2 regions of the Stenotrophomonas sp. 220_Sma genome follow, and region 1 is predicted to be linked to the other one. Evidence: riboswitches for the same ligand, from Rfam matches in the RefSeq annotation. Region 1 holds a riboswitch; the other holds the start of a gene.
The links. Region 1 has a riboswitch for cobalamin ahead of btuB (TonB-dependent vitamin B12 receptor). Riboswitches for the same ligand answer to the same signal wherever they lie in the genome.
Positions count from the first base shown of each region.

Region 2: linked by a shared signal. The riboswitch ahead of ACZLIB_RS01025 (epoxyqueuosine reductase QueH) and the one ahead of btuB (TonB-dependent vitamin B12 receptor) in region 1 are both predicted to bind cobalamin.

Region 1 covers NZ_CM151348.1:542,737-550,490, forward strand. Annotated here, with positions in the region: gene ACZLIB_RS02605 (class I SAM-dependent methyltransferase) at 1-127, shown strand, start outside; gene gph (phosphoglycolate phosphatase) at 192-848, shown strand; gene btuB (TonB-dependent vitamin B12 receptor) at 990-2,834, opposite strand; cobalamin riboswitch at 2,950-3,172, opposite strand; gene ACZLIB_RS02620 (acyltransferase family protein) at 3,234-4,361, shown strand; gene ACZLIB_RS02625 (histidine phosphatase family protein) at 4,489-5,067, shown strand; gene ACZLIB_RS02630 (TfoX/Sxy family protein) at 5,159-5,521, opposite strand; gene ACZLIB_RS02635 (GAF domain-containing protein) at 5,518-6,000, opposite strand; gene bioD (dethiobiotin synthase) at 6,069-6,752, shown strand; gene ACZLIB_RS02645 (hypothetical protein) at 6,828-6,977, opposite strand; gene ACZLIB_RS02650 (hypothetical protein) at 7,065-7,262, opposite strand; gene ACZLIB_RS02655 (aminotransferase-like domain-containing protein) at 7,302-7,754, opposite strand, start outside.
Region 2 covers NZ_CM151348.1:225,964-233,717, reverse strand. Annotated here, with positions in the region: gene ACZLIB_RS01030 (RpoH suppressor) at 336-2,183, opposite strand; cobalamin riboswitch at 2,338-2,552, shown strand; gene ACZLIB_RS01025 (epoxyqueuosine reductase QueH) at 2,713-3,399, shown strand; gene pncA (bifunctional nicotinamidase/pyrazinamidase) at 3,455-4,081, shown strand; gene purU (formyltetrahydrofolate deformylase) at 4,369-5,220, opposite strand; gene ACZLIB_RS01010 (LysR family transcriptional regulator) at 5,335-6,246, shown strand; gene ACZLIB_RS01005 (hypothetical protein) at 6,305-7,060, opposite strand; gene ACZLIB_RS01000 (hypothetical protein) at 7,161-7,661, opposite strand.

The DNA.
Region 1 (7,754 bases):
CGGTGGGCAGCTCGATGCCGGCTTCGTCATCGATCGCTTCATGGAAGACTGGCAGCCGCAGCCGCGCTTCCTGATCGACCGCTATCTGCCCACCTTCCTGGCGACCCGCGCGCGCCGGATCGGCTGAGGCGGATCGGCGCAAAAACCAGCGGCGTACAATGGACGGCCCCACGTCATGCAGGTGCCGTCCCTTGTCGTATCCCTATCCGCTGGTCGTGTTCGACCTTGATGGCACGCTGGTCGACAGCGCAGCTGATATCGCCGAAGCACTGAACCGCACGCTGGAGGACATCGGTGTGGCACGCGTGCCGGAAACCACGGTGCTCGGTTGGATCGGCGACGGTGTGCGCCGCCTGGTTGAACAGGCCGTGCATGCGGCCGGCCGCGAGGTGGACCTGGCCGAAGTGATGCCGGTGTTCATGGTGCACTACCGTGAGTGCCTGCTGCGCAGCCCGCGCCTGTTCGATGGCGTGGCCGAAGCGCTGACGCAGCTGCGTGCGCGCAACGTGCCGCTGGCGATCTGCACCAACAAGCCCGAAGCGCTGGTGCCGCCACTGCTGCAGCACCTGGGTATCGGTGATGCGTTCGCGCTGGTGCTGGGTGGCGACTCCCTGCCGCAGCGCAAGCCCAGTGGTGAACCGCTGCTGCATATCGCCGCGCACTTCGGGCTGCCTGTAGAGGCGTGCCTGATGGTCGGTGATTCGTTGACCGACTACCGCGCCGCCGAAGATGCGGGCATGCCGATCGCACTGGTGCGTTACGGCTATCCGCGTGGCCTGGACCTGGCCACCGCGCATGCGGTGGCGGTGATCGACGACCTGCGTGAGTTGCCGGGGTTGCAGGGCTGATGCAACGGACATCCCTGGTCGCCGGCCGGTAACCCGGGCTGACGAAATGGGTAGTGCCGGCCGCTGGCCGGCAACCCGGGATGCGTTGCCGAAGGTCATGGTAGTGCCGGCCAGCGGCCGGCACTGCCATGAGCGTCGCGGTCACTTCGGCTGGTAACGCACGCTCAGCTGGTACTCGCGGCCCGGCTGGTTGAACCACGCCACGGTCTCATACCTGCGGTCGAATACGTTGGCGGCGCGCGCCAGCAGCGACCACGACGGCGTCAGCGCGTACTCGGCGCGCAGGTCCAGCGTGCCGTAGCCGCCAACCTTCACCGAGTTGCTGGCGTTGTCATAGCGCTTGCCCGCACCCTGCACGGTCAGGCCGGCGCGGACGTCACCGAAGCGGCGGTCGACGTCCAGGCGCGCGGTCTGCTGCGCACGGCGCGGCAGCCAGTTGTCGAACTGGGTGCTGCCATGGGTGCGGTTGCGCGGGTCGGTGTAGCTCAGCTGCGCGTTGATGTCGAAGCCGGCCAACAGCACGCCACCGGTCAGCTCGGCACCACGGATGCGCGCCTTCTCCACCTGCTGCATCTTCATCGTGGACGCATCGTAGGTGATCAGGTCATCGATGCGGGTCTCGTACACATCCAGGCCCCAATGCCAGCCCTGGCCCTGCTGCGAAACACCGAGATTGGCGCTCTTGGACTTCTCCGGGTTCAACGTCGGCACGCCGCTCCACGGGTCGTACAGGTCGCTGAAGGTCGGCGCCTTGAACGCCGTGCCGTAGCTGGCATTGACGCGCAGGCCGTGCTCCAGTTCCATCGCCCAGCCCACGCTGCCGGTGGCATGGTTGCCGAACTGCTGGTTGTCGTCATTGCGCGCGCTGGCCTGCAGCTGATGGTGGCCGAAGCGACCCTGGTACTGCACGAACACGCCGGTGTTGCGGCGGCTGTCGACGAGATATCCGGCGCTGCTGCCGTCCAGGTTGTCTTCGCTCCAATCCACGCCTGCACTCAGCAGCTGGCCCTCGGCCACGCCGAAGTCGCCCTGCAGCGAGGCGCTGTCGCGATGGGTCTGCGCGCTGCCGAACACCCCCGGTGCGCCGAAGTTGTCCGACTCGTTGTCACTGCGGCCGACGTTGGCTGTGAAAGCCAGGCGTTCAGACGGGGTGTAGCGCACTTTGCCAGCGAGCACCTGCTGGCGGGTTTCCGAATAGTTGTAGTAACCGTCGTAGTGGTTCTTGCCGTCGGCGCGCAGTGCGCTGCCTTCCACGGTCCACTGGTCGTTGAAGCTGTAGCCGCCGCGCAGGCTCTTGGACAGGTTGCGGTAGCCGTCGCGGTCGTGCTCGTCGGCAAAGCAGCCCGCGGTGAACACCGAGGCGGAGCCGCGGCAGGCATCGATGCCGTCGGAATGCTGGTAGGCGATGTCGGCGCCGAACCAGCCGCGTTCGGTGCCACCGCCGATGCCGCCGCTGGCTTCGCGCAGGCCGTTGCTGCCACCGCCGAGCTGGAAGTGCGGAGCGAATTCGCCCTGGTTGCGGCGGGTGAAGATCTGGATCACGCCACCAATGGCGTCGGCACCGTACAGGCTGGACTGCGGGCCGCGCACGATTTCCACGCGTTCGATCTGCGCCAGTGGCAGGTCCTGGTACATGGCCAGGCCGAGGTCGGCACTGTTGATGCGCACGCCATCCACCAGCACCACGGTGTGGCCCGAGTTGGTGCCGCGCAGGAACAGCGAGCTCTGCTTGCCGAGGCCGCCGGAGTTGGTCAGGTTGATGCCGGCGCGGCCGCGCAGCAGTTCCTGCAGCGAGGTGGCCTGGCTGGATTCGATCTGCGCGCGGTCGATCACCTGGGCCGGCGCGATGCTGTCCTGCAGGGCGATCGGGGTGCGGGTGGCGGTAACCAGGATCTGGTCGAGCGCGGTGGTGTCATCGGCGGCCTGGGCCAGCGCGGGCAGGGCGGCCAGCACGGCCAGGGACAGCATTCGGGACTGCAGCTTCATGGGGGACTCCAGGTGCCACGCACGCCCGCGTGGCGAAGGGGAGGAGCCGCGAAGGCAGGCATGCGCCGACGCCGCAGCGCAGGCTGCGGTCATCCAGCGCCATGCCCACCGCATCGCGACCTGAGGCTTCCTGGCCGGTCTCCGGGCTTGCCGCCGGGTGGCGCGAGGCCACCGTCCAGGCGCCTTCCCATGCCTGCGGCACAGTGGCGTTGTTGCCTGGAACTGACGTGCTTACCGTTGCGGGGGCAGCGCCGGCCTGGCGTGGCATCACGCGTCACCGGCTTCCCGTTTCAACCTGCCGGCCGTGGCCGCAGGTCACCTGGAAGTGCGCGCAGTCTACGGCATCGCCAGCTGGTAGAGTGAGGAGCGTCGCACGCGCATCTGGTTGGAACCTGGAACATGATTGCAAAGGATCGCCTGCAGTTCCTCGATTCTCTTCGGGGTTTGGCTGCCGTCTACGTTGTGTTGTTTCACGTCCAGTCGATGCCGGCGCCGACGCTGACTGTCGCTGGTTGGTTGTTGCCCGTTCTGCAGCTGGGGGCCACGGGTGTCGCACTGTTTTTCGTGATCAGCGCGTTCTCGCTGTGTTATACCCAGCCTCGTCACAGAGCCAGCGGTCGGCCGTTGCTGAGTTTCTACCTGCACCGCTTCCTGCGCATCGCACCGCTGTTCTATCTGCTGCTGGCGTTCTCGATCTTCCGCGATGGCCGTGGCAGCCATGCCGGCCACCCGTGGGCCGAAATCGTTGCGAACGCCACATTCACATTCAACCTGTTCCCCGGCTGGGAGCAGGGCATTGTGTGGGCAAGCTGGGCGGTCGGAGTGGAGATGTTGTTCTATGCGATCTTCCCTTTGCTGTACCTGTTGGTGGATAACGGGCGTCGGGCCTGGACGCTCCTCTTGGTGCTGCTGGGGCTGGCGGCGCTGGCCGGAACCGGCGCGCTGGGTGCACGCGCGGAGGCCTCGCTGGGCGGCTATGGTTGGCTGACGCACGCGCCCGTGTTCGCGATGGGGTTGGTGGCGTTCCATGCGTACAACGCGCTCTCGCAATTGTCTCCGGCGCGGGCGCGGTGGTGGGGGAAGGCACTGAACATGGCCGGTGCCCTGTTGCTGTTGCTGGTCGTGGCGGGGATCGCAGCTGGCTGGAGCGGGGCAGGACCATGGCAGCTGGCCGGCCTGGGCTATCTGGCAGTGCTGTTGGGCTGCTCGCAATGCCCGCCGCGTCTGCTCGTCAACCGGGCGACGGCGTGGCTGGGTACGGTGAGCTACTCGCTCTACCTGGGGCATCCCATTGTGATCGCCGTGCTGGGGCCGGTGCTTCGCCGGCTGTTGGCGGCCGTTGGTGATGGGACAACCGGCTATCTGCTGTGCGCTGCGCTGGTACTGGCAGTCGCAATGCCGTTGGCTGCGCTGGGCCACCGCTGCATCGAAGCGCCGATGATCCGGCTGGGCAAACGCGTGATGGCATCGCTGTCCGTATCACGTGCAGGGCCCTCTCCCAGGCAGGCAGAGGGCGGCCCACGCTAGAATGACGCGCCCCACTACGGGGACGCTGTCCAGAAGTGGTGTTCATGATGTTGCTTCAATCGTCGATTTTTCCCACTCCGCGCGCGATGCAGTCGCCGGCAAGCGTGTTGTATACGGTTGCACTGCCGTGATCCTCGACCTGGTCCGCCATGCCGGCAACGGTCGCGATGAGTTCCTCGATGGCCGCAGCGATCCACCGCAGCTGGCCCGCCTGCCGCAGGAACTGGTCGACGCCTACGCTGCGCAGCCCTGGGAGCGGGTGATCAGTTCGCCACGGCTGCGCTCGCTGCACACGGCGATGGCCCTGGCCACGCCGCGTGGGCTGGACGTGGAAGCAGACGAGGAATGGGAAGAGCTGGATTTCGGCGATTGGGACGGGCAGTCGCTGTTCGACCTGCCGGAGGACGCATTGGCGGCCTTCCATGCCGACCCGCATGCATTCCCGCCGCCGAACGGCGAAAGCTGGGGCCACTTCGAGCGGCGCATCGCGCGCGCGCTGGATCGCCTGCTTGATGATGACGATCCGGTACCGACGCTGGTGGTCAGCCACGGCGGCCCGCTGCGCATGGTGCTGTCGCAGGTCTGCGGCCTGCCGATGTCGCTGTGCTGGGCCCTGCGTATTGACCACGGCACACGCCTGCGGGTGTGGCTGGAGCGCGGCGAGGTCGGGATGGTGGGCGAACTGCTGGAGCTGCAGCAGCCCTGACCGCACTCGCCGGGCATGACCCGGCGCTACCGATCCCGCATCACAGTGGTAGTGCCGGCCGCTGGCCGGCATCCCCAGGAACGCGGAGGCCTCAATCCTCGTCCGCGCGCTCGGCCACGCTGTCCTCAGCGTCGTCGTCAGCATCGAAGCGCTGCTCATGCACCGGGCCCGAAGCGGGGCCGGCCGCCTTCAGCGGATGCGCAGCGATGCGCGCTTCGTAATCCTGCACCAGCGCCTCACGCTGCGGCTCGCTCAGTTCCTGCCAATGGCAGTCCAGCAACGCGCCTTCCAGTGAATAGAGCAGGTTCAGGCTGGGCTTGAAGCCGGCGCGCTTGACCTTGACGAAGGCACCGACCGCGCCGATCGCAACCAGATCCTCGCGGCTGCGCAGGCCGACCTGACGCAGCCACGCCGCACTCTTCGGGCCGATGTTGCGCAGCTTCGGTGCGCTCATCCCAGCGCCTCGACGAACACGCGGGCGATGGCTTCCAGGCCGGCCTGGTCGTCGGCATCGAAGCGGCCGACTTTCGGGCTGTCGATGTCGAACACGCCGATCAGTTCATCGCCGCGCAGCAGTGGCACCACCAGTTCCGAACGCGAGGCCGAATCGCAGGCGATGTGGCCGGGGAAGGCATCGACGTCCTCCACGCGCTGGGTCACGCGCTGGCTGGCGGCGGCACCGCACACGCCCTTGTCCAGCGGGATGCGCACGCAGGCCGGCAGGCCCTGGAACGGGCCGACCACCAGTTCCTTGCCGTCGTAAAGGTAGAAGCCCACCCAGTTCAGGTCGGGCAGAGCGTGATAGACCAGTGCGGAGAGGTTGGCCGCGTTGGCGATGCGGTCGGACTCGGCGTAGACCAGGCCACGGGCCTGTTCCAGCAGCTGGGCGTATTGTTCCGGCTTGCTGCCGGTAAGCGAGGCATTGGCGAACATGCCCGCAGTCTAGCAAGCGCGCCGGGCCGGCGATAATGCAGGCTCTGTTGCCCCGCTGGAGCTTATCGATGCCGTTGCTCGCCACGCTGCCGCCTGCCCTGTTCGTCACCGGCACCGATACCGAGATCGGCAAGACCGCGGCCAGCACCGCGCTGCTGCATGCACTGCGCCGGCGCGGCCTGCGCGCAGTCGGCATGAAGCCCGTGGCCAGTGGCAGTGAAGATCTGGGGCAGGGCCTGCGCAACGAGGACGCGCTGGCGCTGCAGGCGGCCAGTTGGCCGGTGCCGGTCTATGCCGACCTGAATCCGTACGCGCTGCGGCAACCGCTGGCGCCGGAGCTGGCCGCTGCCGAGGATGGCGTGCAGGTGGAACTGGCGCCGATCGTGGCCGCGTTCGCGCGCCTGCGTGCGCAGGCCGATGTCGTGGTGGTGGAGGGCGTTGGCGGTTGGCTGGCGCCGGTCTCGGCCACGCTGGACCAGCTTGACCTGGTGCGCGCACTGCAGCTGCCCGTGCTGTTGGTGGTGGGCATGCGGCTGGGCTGCGTCAACCATGCGCGGCTGACCGCGCAGTCGCTGCAGGCCAGCGGCGTGGAGTGCCTGGGCTGGATCGGCAACCACATCGACCCGGTGATGCAGCGCCAGGATGAGAACATCGCGACGTTGCAGCAGCGCCTGCCGATGCCGTGCTGGGGGCGGCTGCCGTATCTGCCGGGTGCGAATGGCGAAGCGCTGTCGGCGTACCTGCTCGAGTGACCCTGGGTAGTGCCGGCCGCTGGCCGGCAACTGCATCCACCCGGCGATCCCGAGGTTGCCGGCCAGCGGCCGGCGTTACCGTGCCGCAGCCGCCAGCTCCTTCGCGATCGCACCGAGCCGCTCCACCGCACCGATGAAGCGCGCATCCAGCGTCTGGCAGCACGACAGCCGCAGGCAGTGGCGGTAGCGTGCGCCGCGCGAGTACACGCGGCGCTGGGCGCGCACGTGCTTGAGTGATCCTGGGTAGTGCCGGCCGCTGGCCGGCAACTGCATCCACCCGGCGATCCCGAGGTTGCCGGCCAGCGGCCGGCACTACCGTGTTGCAGCTGCCAGCTCCTTCGCGATCGCACCGAGCCGCTCCACCGCGCCGATGAAGCGCGCATCCAGCATCTGGCAGCACGACAGCCGCAGGCAGTGGCGATAGCGCGCGCCGCGCGAGTACACGCGGCGCTGGGCGTGCACCTGCTTGAGTGATCCTGGGTAGTGCCGGCCGCTGGCCGGCAACTGCATCCACCCGGCGATCCCGAGGTTGCCGGCCAGCGGCCGGCACTACCGTGCCGCAGCCGCCAGCTCCTTCGCGATCGCACCGAGCCGCTCCACCGCACCGATGAAACGCGCATCCAAGGTCTGGCAGCACGACAGACGCAGGCAGTGGCGATAACGCGCACCACGCGAATACACCTGGCCGGGCATGAACACGATGTCCTCTGCCAGCGCACGCTCGAACAGCTCACGCGTATCCACGCCCGGCAGTTCGAGCCACAGCAGGAAGCCGCCTTGCGGCTCGGTGGCACGGGTGCCGGCCGGGAAGTGTTCGGCCACCAGCTGGCGCAGCCGTCCCACCTGTTCGCGGTACAGCCGGCGCATGCGGTGCAGGTGATGCTCGTAGCTGCCGGCTTCCAGATACGCCGCCACCGCATCGCCCAGCAGCTGCGGTTCGCCACCGGTGGACTGGAACTTGAGCAGTGCGATGCGCTCGGCGAAGCGCCCCCCGTCCAGCCA
Region 2 (7,754 bases), 320 kb from region 1:
CTTCGCAAGCAAAGCGCCCTCACCCATGTAAGCTCGGTCGCCGCTTGCTCGTGTGCGCAGTCCTGCGCACACGGCAAGACCGGGGTTGGGCGTCCTGCCCAACCCGCCCGAGGCATGCCTCGGGCCCATGCGGCTCACGCCCCCGCAACCGGACCCACCCCGCCTTCGACAGGTCTCCGCGAGCTGTCGAAACGGCATCCTTTGCTGCTGTGGGTAGGTGTCGACCTTGGTCGACACGGTGGATCCACGTCGTGCGTGGATGCTCTTCGATGAATGTTCGAAATATTCGATTTCGATGGGGTTCCATCCACGCATGGCGTGGATCTACTACCGGGTCAGTAGATCGGCGTGACCTTCATCTGCGGCAGCGGACGCGGTGCGCCGTCAGTAAGGTCCGGGCCGAGGTCTTCCCAGGTACGTCCCTGCTCGACCATCAAGCCCCACAGCTGCTGCGAGGCCAGCCGCTTGTCTTCCGAGCCCAGCTTGTACGACGGTGGCGTCGGCTGGCCACCGGCAACCATCGCGTACGCCGCACGGTAGGCCAGTACCTGCTGTGCCGGGTCATCGGTACGCGCCACTTCCAGCGTGTAGCGCTGGTAGGCCGAGGCCAGGTTGCGCCAGCGGATCCAATAGTGGTTCTCGAACGAAAACGAACAGAAGCGCGCACCGGCCAGGCTGCCCTTGTCGGCGATGCGGGTCAGCACGTCCTGCGGCATGTCCAGGTTCATGCCGCCCTCGTCGCCCTGCAGGCTGACGTGCACGATGCGGTCGCGGTAGCCCGGTGCACGCGCCTGCAGCAGGTCGCGCCAGTTCTGCATGGTCGCCACCACCGCGAACAGGAAACGGCCCAGCTCCGCAGCGGCCAGCGGAGTGGCGATCGACTGATAGGTACGCTGCCAGCCATGACGGTTTTCGGTGGGCAGGAACACGGCGTGTTCCAGCGCCTGACGGCCACTGCTGCCGTGGCTCACGTCTTCGGCGTGCTGCGGGTAGACCAGATTGATGGCGAAGGTTGGCCAGCGCGGCAACGCGGCATCGAACAGGTGGATCGGGAAGTTGCTGCTGATGCCACCATCGGAGAACCAGCAGATGCGGAACGCGGTGATCACCGGTCCGCAGGTCTGCCCGGCACTGGTCAGCCCTTCCATGCTGTCGGCCACGTTGTGCTCCTGGTCGGCCGCAGGTGCGGTCGGTTCGCAGCGACGCTCGCGGCGCGAGGGCTCATGCAACGGCACCGCGCTGATCAGCAGCGGGAAGCTCAGGCTCATGCGCGTGGCCACCAGCACCGGCAGCTTCGGGCCCTGCGGCAGGTGGTAGTACCGGCGCCCTTCCACCTCCAGTGGCGGGCCGGCCTGCGTCACCAGCCACTGCACCACGCTGACCGGGAACAGCTGCTCGAACTCATCGCGCAGGAACCAGAACTGCGCACCGCCCAGCGGCAGTGTGCGTGGCTCATTGTGCGACACGCAGGTGGTGATCATCTGCAGGCTGATCGCATGCGGGCTGTCCGGCTCGCCGGCATAGCGCGGCGCATCGTGCAGATCGGCGAACGTGAGCGGTGCATCCAGCGGCTTGCCGGACAGCTGCTGCAGGCACTCGTGCAACCATTCGGTCAATGCCGGCGTGCGTGCGTCGCGGCCGAGGCCGCTGCACAGGCCCAGCAGGTTACGGCGCGCCACCCGCGCTACCCGCAGCGCGGCACCGGCCACGCCGGCACCGTACGCGCACAGCAGTGATGGCAGCAGCGTGGCGGCCACGCCGCTCCAACCGCCGCCCCACCAGCCCAGGCCGAGCAGCAGCGCCAGCGACACCAGCACCTCCAGTGGCGCAATCTCGAACACCGCGATGGCCAGGCACAGCAGCTTGTGCGGCAGGCGGGCATTGCCGGTCAGCACCACCAGCAGGCGATACGCCGCGCGCGCGCCACGCGCCGGCTGGAACAGGCTGTAGATGAAGCCGCGCCGCGACAGCTGCGCCGACACCGCCGACAGCCCGCCATAGCCTGCATCGCCGGGCAGGTGTTCACCCGCCTGCTGGCGGCGATCACCGCACGCCGCCGCGGCCGCCACCGCCGCGGCGATGGCGCCGGCCGAGGTGCCGCCGATGCTCTTGAAGCGATATTCGCGGGCCAGCGCCAGTACCGCATTGGGGTACACGATGCCGCTGGTGATGCCGCCTTTCATGACCAGATCGCAGTACTTCGCCGCCACGAGCCACCTCCCGTCTGTCGGTGCCCAGTATGGCAAGAGGCGCTCTCACAGCCTGAGAAGCGAGCCACAGCCCTGCGCTTTCATTGGCCCTTGACCATTGCCCTCGACGCGTCCACCGTGGGCACGCCGTAGGTATCCCTGCCGTAGTTGTCATCGCGGCAGGGATTTAAACGGGAATCCGGTGAAGGCGCCTCGCGCGCCCATTCCGGAGCTGCCCCGCAGCGGTGAATGGAAACGAATCCTGCCAACAGCACTGGGCTCACGCCTGGGAAGCGGCAGGTAGTAGGTGGGCTGCGGCCCGTGTCCATCAGCCCGAATACCGGCCCCGGCCGGGGGACACGACCGTCCCCTGACTCGACCTGGAATCTCCGCGGGGAGGTTGCCGGGGCCGTCGTTGTCCTGCGCCTGCAGGCGGTGCGGCCGCGTGCGTCCTGTTCACGGTTTCCGGCCAGACTGTTCACCCACGCGCTGATGCATGGGCCACCGCCGTTGCCGGCGGTCCATGCGGTACCTGACGATGACCGAGCTCCAACGCCCCACCCTGTCCCTGCCCGAAAACGGCCAGCGCCTGCTGCTGCACTCGTGCTGCGCCCCCTGCTCCGGCGAAGTGATGGAGGCGATCACCGCCTCCGGGATCGACTACGCGATCTTCTTCTACAACCCCAACATCCACCCGGTGAAGGAATACGAGCTGCGCAAGCAGGAGAACATCCGCTTCGCCGAACAGCACGACATCCCGTTCATCGACTGCGACTACGACACCGACAACTGGTTCAGCCGTGCACGCGGCATGGAAAACGAGCCCGAGCGCGGCATCCGCTGCACGATGTGCTTCGACATGCGCTTCGAGCGCACTGCGCTGTACGCGCACGAGCACGGCTACGACACCATCAGTTCGTCGCTGGGCATCTCGCGCTGGAAGAACATGGCGCAGATCAACGACTGCGGCATCCGTGCCGCGTCGCGCTATGAAGGCCTGCAGTACTGGGACTACAACTGGCGCAAGGGCGGCGGTGCCAGCCGCATGATCGAGATCAGCAAGCGCGAGCAGTTCTACCAGCAGGAATACTGCGGCTGCGTGTACTCGCTGCGCGATGCCAACCGTCACCGCCGCGAGAATGGCCGCGAACGGATCAAGATCGGCCTGCTGTACTACGGGCAGGACGCTGAGACGCCGCAGGGCGATTGACGTGTGGGCATGGGGCGACCACGCTGGTCGCCCCTTCTGCTGTACCGGAACTGCCATGACCGCCCTGCCCGCCGATGTCGCCCTGCTGGTGATCGACCTGCAGCCGGACTTCATGCCCGGTGGCGCGCTGGCCTGCGACCAGGGCGATGCGCTGGTGGCACCGATCGCCGATCTGCTGGCACAGCGCCGCTACCGCACCGTGGTGGCAACACAGGACTGGCACCCGGCCGACCATGCCTCGTTCGCCAGCCAGCACCCCGGCCAACGCCCCTTCGAGACCATCCTGCTGCACGCGCAGCCGCAGACCCTGTGGCCGGACCACTGCGTGCAGGGCAGCGCCGGTGCCGCGCTGCATCCGGGCGTGGACTGGACCGTGGCCGACCTGATTCTGCGCAAGGGCACGCGCCAACAGGTGGATTCATACAGCGCCTTCCGCGAGAACCACGGCCCCGAGGGCGAGCGCCCGGCCACCGGCCTGGCCGGCTGGCTGCACGAACGCCGCATCCGCGAAGTGCACGTATGCGGCCTGGCCCGTGACTACTGCGTGCTGTGGAGCGCGCAGGACGCGGTGAAGTCCGGCTTCCGGGTGAAATTCCTGTGGGAGCTGACCAAGCCGGTGACCGACGCCAACGACGCGATGGTGCGTGAAGCGCTGGGCAAGGCGGGGATTTCGATCGCCTGAGGCGTGACCGCCGGGCATGGCCCGGCGCTACCGCGCACGTCGCTTATGCCGCTTGCGCGCTCCTGCCCACGACAACACAATCGATTCATCCAGCCCCCTAACTACGCCCCCCTACAGATCGCGGGACGGCCGAACCGGGGGCTTTTCATTGGATGAAATCAGGATTCGGTAGTGCCGGCCGCTGGCCGGCAACCTCGGGATCTCTGCAGTTGCCGGCCAGCGGCCGGCACTACCGGATAGCACCCGTGGTAGCGCCGGGCCATGCCCGGCGGACGCGGGATGGGCGATTACCGGAACACCACCGTTCGGTGCCCGTTGAGCAGGATGCGGTGCTCCACATGGCGGCGCACGGCGCGCGCCAGCACCAGCGATTCGGTATCGCTGCCCAGCCGCACCAGCTCGCGCGGCGCCATGGCGTGGTCCACGCGGGCCACGTCCTGTTCGATGATCGGGCCTTCGTCCAGATCCTCGGTGACGTAGTGCGCGGTGGCGCCGATGATCTTGACCCCGCGCGCGTGTGCCTGGTGGTACGGCTGCGCGCCCTTGAAGCTGGGCAGGAAGCTGTGGTGGATGTTGATCGCACGGCCGGCCAGCGCGCGGCACAGCGTGGGTGACAGGATCTGCATGTAGCGCGCCAGCACCACCAGATCGATGCGTTCGCGCTCGACCAGGTCGATGATCTGCTGTTCCTGCACCGCGCGCGTATCAGCGGTCACCGGCAGGTGGTGGAACGGCACCTGGTAGGACGCCGCCAGCGGCGCGAAGTCGGCGTGGTTGGACGCTACTGCGGCAATGTCCACCTTCAGCTGGCCGCTGTGGGCACGGAACAGCAGGTCGTTGAGGCAGTGCCCCTGCTTGCTGACCAGCACCAGCAGGCGTGCGCGGCGGCGGCCATCATGCAGCTGCCAGTCCATGCCGAAGCCGGCGGCGAGCGTGGCCATGGCGGCGTGCACGGTCTCCAGCGGCAGGCCAGCATCGCGATCGAAATGCACGCGCAGGAAGAAGCGGCCGCTCTCCTCGTCGCCGAACTGCTGGGCGTCGAGAATGTTGCAGCCGTGGTCGAACAGCAGGCCGGAAACGCGGTAGACGATGCCGGTACGGTCGGGACAGGACAGGGTGAGGATGGAATCGGGGCGCATCGCCCGAGTGTAGGGCAGCAGCCTGTCCTCGGGATCGATGGTCACCGATGCAACCGACCTGCTTGGTTCAGTCCCAAGCGATACTTGGGTTTCTCCATGGCAAGCTGGTCGGTCATGAACCTGTTGCAACTGATCCGCAGCTTCACCCGCACCGCAGAGACCGGCAGCATTGCCGCCGCGGCCCGCATCCTTGGCATCAGCGCCACCGCAGTCGGCCAGAACATCAACCGGCTGGAGGCGCATCTGGGCGTACGGTTGCTGAACCGAAGTACGCGGCAGCTGGCGCTCAGCGAGGCCGGCGCGCTGTACCTGGCGCAGGTGCGCCACATCGAAGCCGACCTGGCGCGTGCACAGGCGATGGTCACCTCTGGTGACATCGAACCGGCCGGGCCACTGCGCATCGCCAGCAGCAGCGCCTTTGGTCGCCATGTGCTTGCCCCCTTGCTGCCGTCGCTGCAGCAGCGCTACCCGCAACTGCAGCTGGAGCTGCGCCTGACCGATCGCGCCGTGCAACACGGCCCGGAAGCGGTGGATGCCAGCATCCGCATCGGTGCACAGCTGGAGGACGGTGTCGTCGCACGGCAGCTGGCGCGCGTGCCGTTCGTGTTCTGCGCCTCGCCGGCCTACCTGAAGGCACACGGCACCCCGCAGCAACCCTCCGAGCTGAGCGGCCATCGCGGGCTGCTGCACCGCTTCCCCACCGATGGCCGGCCGCTGCGATGGGGCCTGTTGAAGGATGGCCAGCGCGTGGACGCCGCACTGCCGCCGAGCATGGTCTGCGATGACATCGATGCGCTGGCGACGCTGGCCGCAGCCGGTGCCGGCATCACCCGGCTGGCCGCATTCGTGGCCGAGCCGTACCTGCGCGATGGCCGCCTGCAGGCGGTGTTCGGCGCCGACACTGCATGGCGCCCCGAACCGATGGAAGTCTATTTCTGCGTCAGCGACCGCCGCGATTTCACTGCCAAGATCCGCGCACTGTTCGAGCACCTGCAGGCCGGCATGGCGCCGGCCTGGCGGGTGTAAAAGATGAGTTCCAGTCACTTCTCGGGCGCGCTCTGAAAAGAGCGGAGCATCTTCTCGCTCAGAAGCTCTCTTTCAGGCTCATCAGGTGATCACTGGCGTCTGCCCATCCTGTCAGGGTGCGCAGGCGTAGCCCATTCCTGAAAACATGAAACACTGGAGTTTCATACACATCCAGCTCTTTCCAGCCTTCTGGCCCCGCTTGAAGCAACATGGGATGAGATGGGTTGCGTTTGTTCCACTCGCTGACACCAAACTGGGGCCACGCAGGGGACCGGCGAACAACAAATCTTATATGGGACCGGATCCATTCCCATTCGGGCTCGCTCAAGATGACGTGCATGGCCCGACGGGAAGGAGCGCAAGCCGGACTGACGTAGGCGATCACTTCCAGTCCATCCTTGTACGCCCAACGTCGCCACTCGAGCTGTCCACTCGCCAGATGGTGGAGTGTTCCCTGCTTGTCAGGTGCATTCCGCTCTATCTCGGGAAGCTCATCTACGCGTAGCGCCTCCATTTCACGCAGCTCATTGGCCTCGGCAAACCGTCGAACCTGAACAAGAAGCGAGTGCATGTTCCTATGTATTGTCTCTGTAGCAGCACCTCTCCGCCTCAACTCCTCATGAATACATCGGACCTTGCCAAGCCATTCCTCATCTCCAACGTACCTTGAGATGTAGAAGCTGGCGCGGAACGCGGCCTCAAGATCCAGATCGCTCAGACTGCCGCAACTGTTCCCAGATGGTCTGGAAGACTCCCATGACGAGTAGGCATCCGCCAACGTCTCGATGCGGCCTGATGCGCCAGCGACCAACATCTCCCGATCCATCTCTCGCAGTTGGGCATCTATTAAAGTTGCTGCCCAGGTACTTGTGGGCAGCAACAAAAGCCAAAGCAACATGCGACCAATCATGCGGTCAGCAACTCGACATACAGATACTGCTCATGGAGCTCGAACAGGTCGCGCGATCTGAACAGGCATAGCCCGGATAGTCTTCAAAAACTGGGTTCGGATTGACAGATTGCACGACCACGTCATCCGCTTTCGAAGCGCGCTGCAACCCCGGAATGTACGTGATTGCGCGCTGCGCGCCGAACAGAGCCAGCAGCCGGTAAGCTTCACTCGCGCTCAATTCAGCGACAATGGGATCGTAGTTGAAGCTGGCCAGTCCCCGATCTCCAAACACGAGCGAATCAACGAACTGCTTGCGCGCAAGCGGCGAAAGCAGCATCAGTGGGGATTCGGGAGAGAGCTCGATCAGGTGAAGATCAAGCCGCCCCAGCGAATTCACAGGGGCATGCATGAGCGAGACATTCTCTGCAGAGAAGGCATCGGTCCCTCTACCGCCTGCGGCGGCAGGCATGGATGTGGACAGACAAATCGCCGAGATCAGAACGACGAGCATCGTGGAATTCATCGCGTTTCTCCATTGGCTGCACACTCATGTGTGCAGCTCAACGATGCGACGCCGACACACATCGCAATGAGAGATCATTCACATAAGCGGATA